Regions from separate parts of the Saliniradius amylolyticus genome, predicted to be linked through region 2. Evidence: predicted binding sites of a transcription regulator. Region 2 holds the regulator's gene; each other region holds the start of a gene.
The links. The regulator FNR, encoded in region 2, switches genes on or off when oxygen is low (the NO sensors DNR and NnrR bind a similar motif). The targets are predictions, from matches to a motif close to TTGATCTAGATCAA.
Positions count from the first base shown of each region.

Region 1: the regulator FNR is predicted to act here: its motif matches at 1,216-1,229, upstream of HMF8227_RS14105 (Hsp20/alpha crystallin family protein).
Region 3: the regulator FNR is predicted to act here: its motif matches at 851-864, upstream of hemN (oxygen-independent coproporphyrinogen III oxidase).
Region 4: the regulator FNR is predicted to act here: its motif matches at 1,363-1,376, upstream of HMF8227_RS05485 (GbsR/MarR family transcriptional regulator).

Region 1 is NZ_CP029347.1:3,027,082-3,029,284, forward strand. Features, by position in the region: gene bfr (bacterioferritin) at 1-61, shown strand, start outside; gene bfr (bacterioferritin) at 72-539, shown strand; gene HMF8227_RS14105 (Hsp20/alpha crystallin family protein) at 682-1,104, opposite strand; gene fadA (acetyl-CoA C-acyltransferase FadA) at 1,293-2,203, opposite strand, start outside.
Region 2 is NZ_CP029347.1:1,571,489-1,573,691, forward strand. Features, by position in the region: gene HMF8227_RS07375 (sulfite exporter TauE/SafE family protein) at 1-610, shown strand, start outside; gene fnr (fumarate/nitrate reduction transcriptional regulator Fnr) at 646-1,392, shown strand; gene uspE (universal stress protein UspE) at 1,733-2,203, shown strand, end outside.
Region 3 is NZ_CP029347.1:3,177,795-3,179,997, reverse strand. Features, by position in the region: gene HMF8227_RS14765 (metal-dependent hydrolase family protein) at 1-821, opposite strand, end outside; gene hemN (oxygen-independent coproporphyrinogen III oxidase) at 924-2,203, shown strand, end outside.
Region 4 is NZ_CP029347.1:1,159,418-1,161,620, forward strand. Features, by position in the region: gene HMF8227_RS05480 (efflux RND transporter periplasmic adaptor subunit) at 1-827, opposite strand, end outside; gene HMF8227_RS05485 (GbsR/MarR family transcriptional regulator) at 824-1,303, opposite strand; tRNA gene HMF8227_RS05490 (tRNA-Val) at 1,450-1,525, opposite strand; tRNA gene HMF8227_RS05495 (tRNA-Val) at 1,552-1,627, opposite strand; gene gltX (glutamate--tRNA ligase) at 1,904-2,203, shown strand, end outside.

The sequences.
Region 1 (2,203 bases), 1.5 Mb from region 2:
AACCCAACAGCACCTGCTCGGTGAGTTGGGCACGGAAAACTATCTTCAGTCTCAGGTGTAAGGAGGTAAAAATGAAAGGTAAACAGAAAATCATCGATGCCATGAACGGCCTGTTGGCCGCCGAGCTCGCGGCCATGGACCAGTACTTTCTGCATTCGGAAATGTATGCTGACTGGGGCCTGAGCAAACTGTTTGAACGTATTTCCCATGAGTTTGATGATGAAAAAGGGCACGCCAAGAAGCTGATCGAGCGTATCCTGTTTCTGGAAGGCACCCCAGACATTAAGAGTCGCACCCCGGTGCGCATCGGTAAGGATGTAGAGGAAATGCTGCGTTTCGATCTGGAACTGGAATACGAGGTCGGCACCGCCCTGCGCGACGCCATCCAGTTATGTGAACAGGAGCGCGACTACCAAACCCGGGAAGTACTGGAAGAGTTACTGGCCGACACCGAGGAAGACCACGCCTACTGGCTGGAACAGCAGCTACGCCTGATTAAGACCATCGGCAAAGCCAACTACCTGCAATCGCAGATGTAGATAACAACGCCTTTCCGCCAGGGAAAGGAAACCACATTCCCAGACCCTGTGCGACAAGGAAGCCGCATAGGAGCCCCCACGGAGGGGTTCACGGCGAGTCTGAGAATGCGGTTCCTTTTGCCTACACTAATCTCTTATGCCATCAGCCAATAGGGATCCGCTTGGCTTCCGGCTCGGACTGCTCTACCTTAGGCGCCTTAATGGTCAACAAACCGTCCTTAAAGTTGGCGCTGATGTCCCCCTGCTGCACATTGCTGCCCAAATTAAAGCTCCGGGTCAGCTTGCCATAACTACGTTCCTGGCGAATAACCTTACCTTCGGCCTCTTCCTTATTCTCTTGGTGAGCCTGGGCTTCCAGCGTGAGCACCCCATCCTGAAGCTGGATGTTAATGTCCTCTTTCTTCACCCCGGGCAACTCGGCCACTATGGTGTAATGGTCTTTGTTGTCGTGAATATCCACCTTGGGGGTAAAAAAGCTGCTTCGATCACCGCCTAGGGTGCTGGGCGCAAAGAAGTTATCGAAGAAGCGATCAAAATCGATACTGTTTCTGGGTAGTAAGTTCATAGCCACCTCCTGATTGTTACTGCTATTGGGTTTCTGCCTTTTTGGCATTGATTAAAATATAGCCAGCAACATCGACTTCAAGAGGCTTTATACAAATAAACTGGATGATTTTTGAGCTACATCAACTTCCTTAACACGGGTATAAAAAAAGCGCCCGAAGGCGCTTTCTCAAAAGCTTTGAATCAGGGTTAGACCCGTTCAAACACCGTGGCAATGCCCTGGCCCAAGCCAATGCACATGGTGGCCAGCCCCACGGATTTATTCTCCGATTCCATCAGGTTTAACAGGGTGGTAGAGATGCGCGCGCCGGAACAACCCAGCGGATGACCCAGTGCAATGGCCCCTCCGTTCAGGTTTACCTTTTCATCATACACATCCAGCCAGCCCAGTTGTTTAATACAAGACAACGCCTGAGCGGCAAAGGCCTCGTTAAACTCGGCAATCTCAATATCGTCCATGGTCATGCCTGCGGCTTTCAGTGCCTTCTGGGTCGCAGGTACAGGACCATAACCCATGATCGCGGCATCGCAACCTGCCACGCCCATCGAGCGGATCTTAGCTCGCGGCGTTAAGCCCAGTGCTTTGGCCTTGTCGGCCGACATTACCAGCATTGCCGAGGCGCCATCGGAAATAGCCGAGGAAGTACCCGCAGTCACCGAACCATTCACTGGATCGAATACCGGACGCAGCCCCGCCAGTGTTTCGGTTGTGGTATCGGGACGAATGACCTCGTCCTGATCGATCATCTTCAGTACCCCATCGGCATCATGACCTTCGGTGGCGACGATTTCATTCCAGCGGCCTTCCTGAGCCGCCTTAGCGGCACGCTGGTGCGAGCGGGCACCGAACTGGTCCTGCATCTCACGACTAATACCGTTTTGGCGGCCCAGCAGCTCAGCCGTCATGCCCATATTGCCCGACGCCTTGGCCGTATACTTAGCCAAACCGGGGTGGAAATCTACGTTAAAGGTCATAGGTACGTGGCCCATATGCTCCACCCCGCCGATCATATAGACTTCGCCTTTACCGACCATGATCCCACAAGCCGCATCGTGCAGCGCCTGCATTGATGAGCCACACAGACGGTTCACCGTCACCG
Region 2 (2,203 bases):
CATCGGTATGTGTGGCGGCGTGGTCGGTGCACTCAGTTACGCGATTCCCCGGGGCCGTTCCCACTGGCCCTACGTGCTTGGTTACAACGTCGGCCGGATTGCCAGCTACACCCTGGCAGGCACCTTAGCGGGCGCCTTAGGTAGCACCGCGGGCGCGCATCTTCCTCTGGGACCTTATATTCTTAATACCATAAGTGGTTTATTACTGTTGGCCATGGGTCTGTACTTGGGCAACTGGTGGCGAGGACTGACGTATTTAGAACGGCTGGGAGGCAGAGTCTGGCGGCACATTGCCCCGCTGTCTAAGTCTTTGTTGCCATTTCGCTCACCGCTGGCTGCCTTGCCCTATGGGTTAGTCTGGGGATGGCTTCCCTGTGGATTGGTATATTCCACCTTAAGTTGGTCGGTCGCTTCTGGTTCCGCTATTCAAGGCGCCCAAATTATGCTGCTTTTCGGACTCGGTACGCTACCGACACTCATTGCGCTGGGAACACTCGGTCAGCAACTTCGGCAATGGCTAGGATTTCGGTGGGTACGTTCGACCTTAGCCCTGATATTAGTAATTTTTTCTTTGTGGGTACTTTTAAAGCCCTGGCTAGATTCGATATAGTGTGGAAAGAATAATATCAAGGTATAAAATCCGGTATGTCCAAGTTTTCCAGCGGTACCATTCACTGTCAGAACTGTAGCTTCAGTCAACTCTGTTTGCCCTTCTCGTTAAGTGAAAACGAAATGGCCAAGCTGGATGATATTATTCAGCGTAAACGCCCATTCCAGAAAAACGACACCCTGTTTCAATCGGGTGACCCGCTGACTAACTTATACGCGGTGCGAACCGGGACCTTCAAAACCTATACTGTCACTCCCGATGGTGAAGAACAGATTATTGGCTTTCATCTTCCCGGCGATGTGGTGGGTTTTGATGCCATTCAAAATAGTGCCCACCGCAGTACGGCTATGGCGTTAGAGACCGCCATGGTTTGTGAAATCCCCTACTCCACGCTGGAGAACCTCAGTGGCGATCTACCGCGATTGCGCCAGCAGGTAATGCGCATGATGAGCCAGGAGATTTTCGCCGATCAGGAGATGTTCCTGTTACTGAATAAACGTACCGCCACTCAACGGTTGGCTTTCTTCCTGTCACAGCTGGGTCGACGCTATGGCGAACGAGGCTTTTCGGCAAAGGAATTCAGACTGACCATGACCCGTGCCGAGATTGGTAACTTCCTGGGGTTGACGGTAGAAACCATCAGTCGCCTGCTAACTCGCTTCCAGCAGGAAGGCTTGATCCAGGTGGATGGCAAGCTTATTACCTTGCTGGACCCACGGCGACTGGAACAGAGTGTTGAGAACGTGGCGGCGCTGAAAAACCCCAATACACAAGCGTCCTAGTGTTAAGGGGTTTTTTACCCCTTTAATCATCTTTTTTGATGCCGTAAGAGCCACTCAGCTGCATTTAGCGCAGTCAGTGCGGCTTGTCACCGTAAGATACAGAACGGTGTTCTGGCATTCGCGCTTGCTTGGTTGAAATCACTTTCCCGCTTACGGCGCCTCTGAATTTCTCCTCCGCCCTTGCCCGCAAAGAACACGCCCAATCACCATGGCGACGCCGTTCTTAAAGCTCTCAGGCTTGATCCACCGCAAATTCAGACTATTGGCGAAAACTCCCTTTTGAACATACACTTAATGCCAGTTGTTTAACTTGCTATTAGCTGAGTAAGGTATTTAAAGGATGCTGGATTTCAATAATATTTTGGTGGTGGTCGACCCGACTGTCGAGCAGCAAAAGGCACTAAACCGAGCGGTCGAGCTGGCCAAGAAAACCGGGGCGGACATCACCGCCTTTTTGACCATTTATGACTTTTCTTACGAGATGACCACCATGCTGTCGGTGGAAGAACGAGAAACCATGCGACAGGCAGTGGTAGATGATCGCACCGAGTGGTTGAGTGAACTCATTACCAGCCAGGTTCAGGACGACAGTATCACTGTTAAAGCAAAAGTGGTTTGGCATAACCGTCCCTATGAAGCCATCGTTCATGAGGCTCTGGAACATCAGTATGATCTGATCGTTAAAGGCACTCACCAACACAGTGCACTTAAGTCAGTGATCTTCACGCCTACTGACTGGCATCTGTTGAGAAAATCCCCTGTTCCGGTACTGCTGGTTAAGGATCATGACTGGCGTGATCAGGGCCATATC
Region 3 (2,203 bases), 1.6 Mb from region 2:
TCCTCATCCATATAGGTGCCATGTTCGATGGAGGTGACACCGGCCTTGATCGCGCGCTCCATGCCCTCCTTGCCATGGGCATGAACCGCAACGGTCATCTCATAGTCATTGGCGGTTTCGACGATGGCTGCGACTTCATCATTCATGAACTGAGGGTTCTGGCCGCTCTTTGCTACCGACAATACCCCGCCGGTGGCGGTGATTTTAATCAGATCGGCACCGTCCTTATATCGCTGACGCACCGCTTTACGGGCATCGGCAATACCGTTCATCACGCCCTCTTTCGGACCGGGATCGCCTTCAAAAATATCCGCAGTGCCATTCGTGGGATCGGCATGTCCGCCGGTGGTGGCGATGGATTTGGCCGCTGTAAAGATACGGGGTCCTTCGACCAGACCCTTGTTTATGGCGTCGCGCAATGCCACCGTTTCATTATACGCATCACCCAGATTACGCACCGTCGTAAAGCCTGCATCCAGTGTCTTGCCAGCGTAATACACGCCTTTTAGCGCATAGTCGGCTTCATTCTGAGTAAAGCCTTCCATGTAGGATCGGGGGCCAAACTGGGAGCTGATATGGGTGTGCATATCCATCAGTCCCGGCATCAGGGTGCTGTTTTTAAGATCCACCAGAGTGTCATCATCATCCGGGGTACGATAGCCGGAATGGATGGCTTTTATCCGGTTGCCAGCCACGACCACAGTCATATCACTGAGTAACTGGTCGTCTTGGGCGGTGATCAAGTGACCGGCATGAATATAGGTGTCGGCCATTACCGAGGTGCTCAGCAGCGCACTGAGGCACAAAAGCGTGTATTTCATTCTGTCGTCTCCGATGGGCTTGGTTATTATTGTGCCAGATCAACATAGAAGGATTCGCCCGCCTCTACAATAGCACTCATCGATAAACCAAGGTCATTGAACATGAATCAGTCCGGGACCAGGCCGTTGAATAAGTATGAGATCAACGGACCCAGATATACCTCCTATCCGACCGCATTGCAGTTAGGGCAATTCAATCGTGATACCATGCTGGATAGCTATCGCTCCAGCAACAACCCGGGGCTGTCGCTGTATTTGCATATTCCTTTTTGCCACTCCCCTTGCTACTACTGTGGCTGTAATAAGCTGATTACCCGAAACTCCAATAAGGCCAGCCGCTATCTGGATTATCTGTGTCGGGAAATTGCTACTCAGGGGTTGTTATTTGCCGATAAACCGGTGCATCAGATCCATTTCGGAGGCGGCACACCCACGTTTCTCAGCGATGAGCAGCTTCACCACATATTAACTACCTTAACTGAACAGTTTCGTGTGGATGAGGATGCCGAGATCAGCCTGGAGATCGACCCCAGAACGGTTGAAGTATCAAGACTTGATATTCTTAAATCTATGGGGATTAACCGCCTCAGCATTGGTGTACAGGACTTTCACCCACAAGTGCAGAAGGCCATCAACCGAGAGCAAGATGAACAACAGATCAGGGCCTTGATAGTGCGGGCTTATCAACTGGATTTTGCGTCTGTTAGTCTGGACCTGATTTATGGCCTGCCTCACCAGACGCCGCAAAGTTTTGCCGAGACCATCGATAAAGTTATCGAACTATCGCCGGATCGGTTGTCGGTCTTTCATTATGCCCACCTTCCAGAGCGTTTTGCGGCCCAGCGTAAAATCGATGAGACGGCGCTCCCTGACAGCGCTACACGGAAAAAGATCTTTGCCATCGCCAAACAAAAGTTGGTGGATGCCGGCTATCTGTGTATCGGCATGGATCATTTTGCCAAAGCCGACGACAGTCTTGCCATTGCCCAGCAAAACGGGCGTCTGCATCGCAACTTCCAGGGTTATACCACCCACGGTGATTGTGATTTATTGGGAATGGGCGTGTCGGCTATCAGTCAGGTCAACGATGTGATTGTTCAGAATGATAAAAGGCTCAAGGGCTACTACAACAGGCTGGACGACTTCGGCTTCGCTTTAGATAAAGGCTATCAGCTGAGTCAGGATGACCTGATACGGGCTGCGGTGATTCGTCAGTTAATTTGCCATTTTGATCTGACCTTTGCTGATATAGGCAACGCCTACGATATCGACTTTAGTCTGTATTTCGCCGAGGAATTAAGGCAGTTGGCCGTAATGCAGGAAGACGGGTTACTGTCTTTGGATGACCACAAAGTCTGTGTCAGTCCTCATGGGCGGGCATA
Region 4 (2,203 bases), 410 kb from region 2:
TCGGTGGGGATGGTTAGCTTAGCGCTGACGCCGCCGGGCAGGGCATGGTCGGCGTTATCCAGCTCCACCTCAATGGCAAAGGTGCGCGTATTGGTATTGGCTTTGGGAGCGATATAGCGAATGGGACCGCTGTCTTTGTAACCGGTGGCCAGTTCCACCTGCACCGTTTTGCCTGGTTTGACCCGGCCAATGTGCTGCTGAGCAATATCGGCGCGGATCACCAGTGGGTCGTTATCCACCAGGCGGATGACGCCCTGATTGGCGACAACAAACTCGCCTTGCTCCACCATAAAACGCTCGATCACACCGCTAAAGGGGGCGCGAATTTCGGTGCGTTGAATGTCCAACTCAATGGCGGCCAGATCGGCTTTGGCTTTTTCAACGGCGGCTCTGGCCTGCTGCAGGCTAAGCTCGGATTGATAGTTGTCTTTTTTCAGTGTTTCGAACGAAGCCAGTTGGCTGCGCGCCTCTGCCAGTGCCGCCTGTGCCTTGGACAAGCGCGCCTGACGGTCATCCATGGCTATGCGAGCCAGTACCTGTCCCTGCTTCACCTGATTGCCTTCGTCGACCAGTATCTGCCGTATTTGGCCGGAGGTTTCAGCCTTGATGGCGACTTCTCGCTCAGGCTCGGCAGAACCATGGGCCTTAATTTCGCGGGTTATGGTCTGTGCTGAGCGTTGTTCCGCCTGTACCGTTAGTGCTGGAGCTGCGCTTTTCTGCTTATCCTCCGATGAAGCCTGACCCTCTGAATCGCTGAACACGCCAAGGAGCATCCAGACTATCAAGGCTCCGGCTAATCCGGCGGCCATCCAAATAGAGCGGTTCATAATTTCACCTCCTTGATGCGTTCAACGGAAAGCTCCGCCAGCTCCTGAAACATTGATTCGATATGACGGCAAAAGCACTGATAAAACTGCTCAAGTTCCTGCAAACGAGGTTGGCTGCCTGAATACGCCACAGGTAAGTCTCGTCGGGTTTGTTGAATGAGTTCAATGGCCGTATTGGTGCGCTGGGCGATGCCCCGTAACAGTTCCGAGTAGGGGGCGTGTTTTAGCTGAAAGTAATCCTGACGCTGACCGGGCTGGGTGAGCCGTTCGATAAGACCCAGGTTTTCCAGTAAACGGGTATTAGTGCTGACACTGCCTTTACTGATGTGAAGCTCTTCAGCCAGTTCGGCAAAACTGTGTGGACCTTCGGCTAAGATCAAAAAGGCGAAAATACGTCCGGCGATGCGAGGCATGCCTTCGGCTTCCACTAATAAGCCCATACGCTCAATAAAATGGGCGGCGACATCGTTTTTCATATTGGGGCGTTGGTTTTTGTTTAGTTCGTTCAGTCTAGACTAAACATATTGATCCTGATTAGATTTGGATCAACAGGAAACGAAAACAATACGAATGAATGCGTAAAGTTCTTAAAGAGGAATGAAACGGTATCTGTACAAAGAAATGGTGGGTGGTACTGGGTTCGAACCAGTGACCCTCGCCTTGTAAGGGCGATGCTCTCCCAGCTGAGCTAACCACCCACATAAAGTGGAATCAGAACAACAAATGGTGGGTGGTACTGGGTTCGAACCAGTGACCCTCGCCTTGTAAGGGCGATGCTCTCCCAGCTGAGCTAACCACCCACTTGTTGTCTGCCTTGCTAAGTTGCCTCGGCAAGTGGGGGCGTATTATAGGGAGCCCGAAAAAGGAGTCAACACAATTTTTGAAAAAGCTGTTTGAGTGCATAAAAAGCGCGCAGATTGAGCTTTTCTGATGGTTATACCATCAATATTGCCCATTTTGAGCGTTATTCTGGCGATGCAGTAAAACACCAGGACAGTCGAATAGGCGTAGGCGATGCAAGCTGATAAAATATCGGGCTAAATGATTTAACGACCTGCAACAGGATTCACTCGACTATGACCATTACCACTAGATTTGCTCCCAGTCCTACCGGCTACCTGCACGTTGGCGGAGCCAGAACGGCGTTGTACTCCTGGTTATATGCCAAGAGTCAGGGCGGCAAATTTGTCTTACGGATTGAAGATACCGATATCGAGCGCTCCACTCAGGAGGCCATCGACGCCATTTTAGAGGGCATGGAGTGGCTGGGACTGAATTGGGACGAAGGCCCTTATTATCAGACTCAACGCTTCGATCGTTACCGGGAAGTGATTCAACAGCTGCTCGACCAGGGCAAGGCGTATAAGTGCTATTGC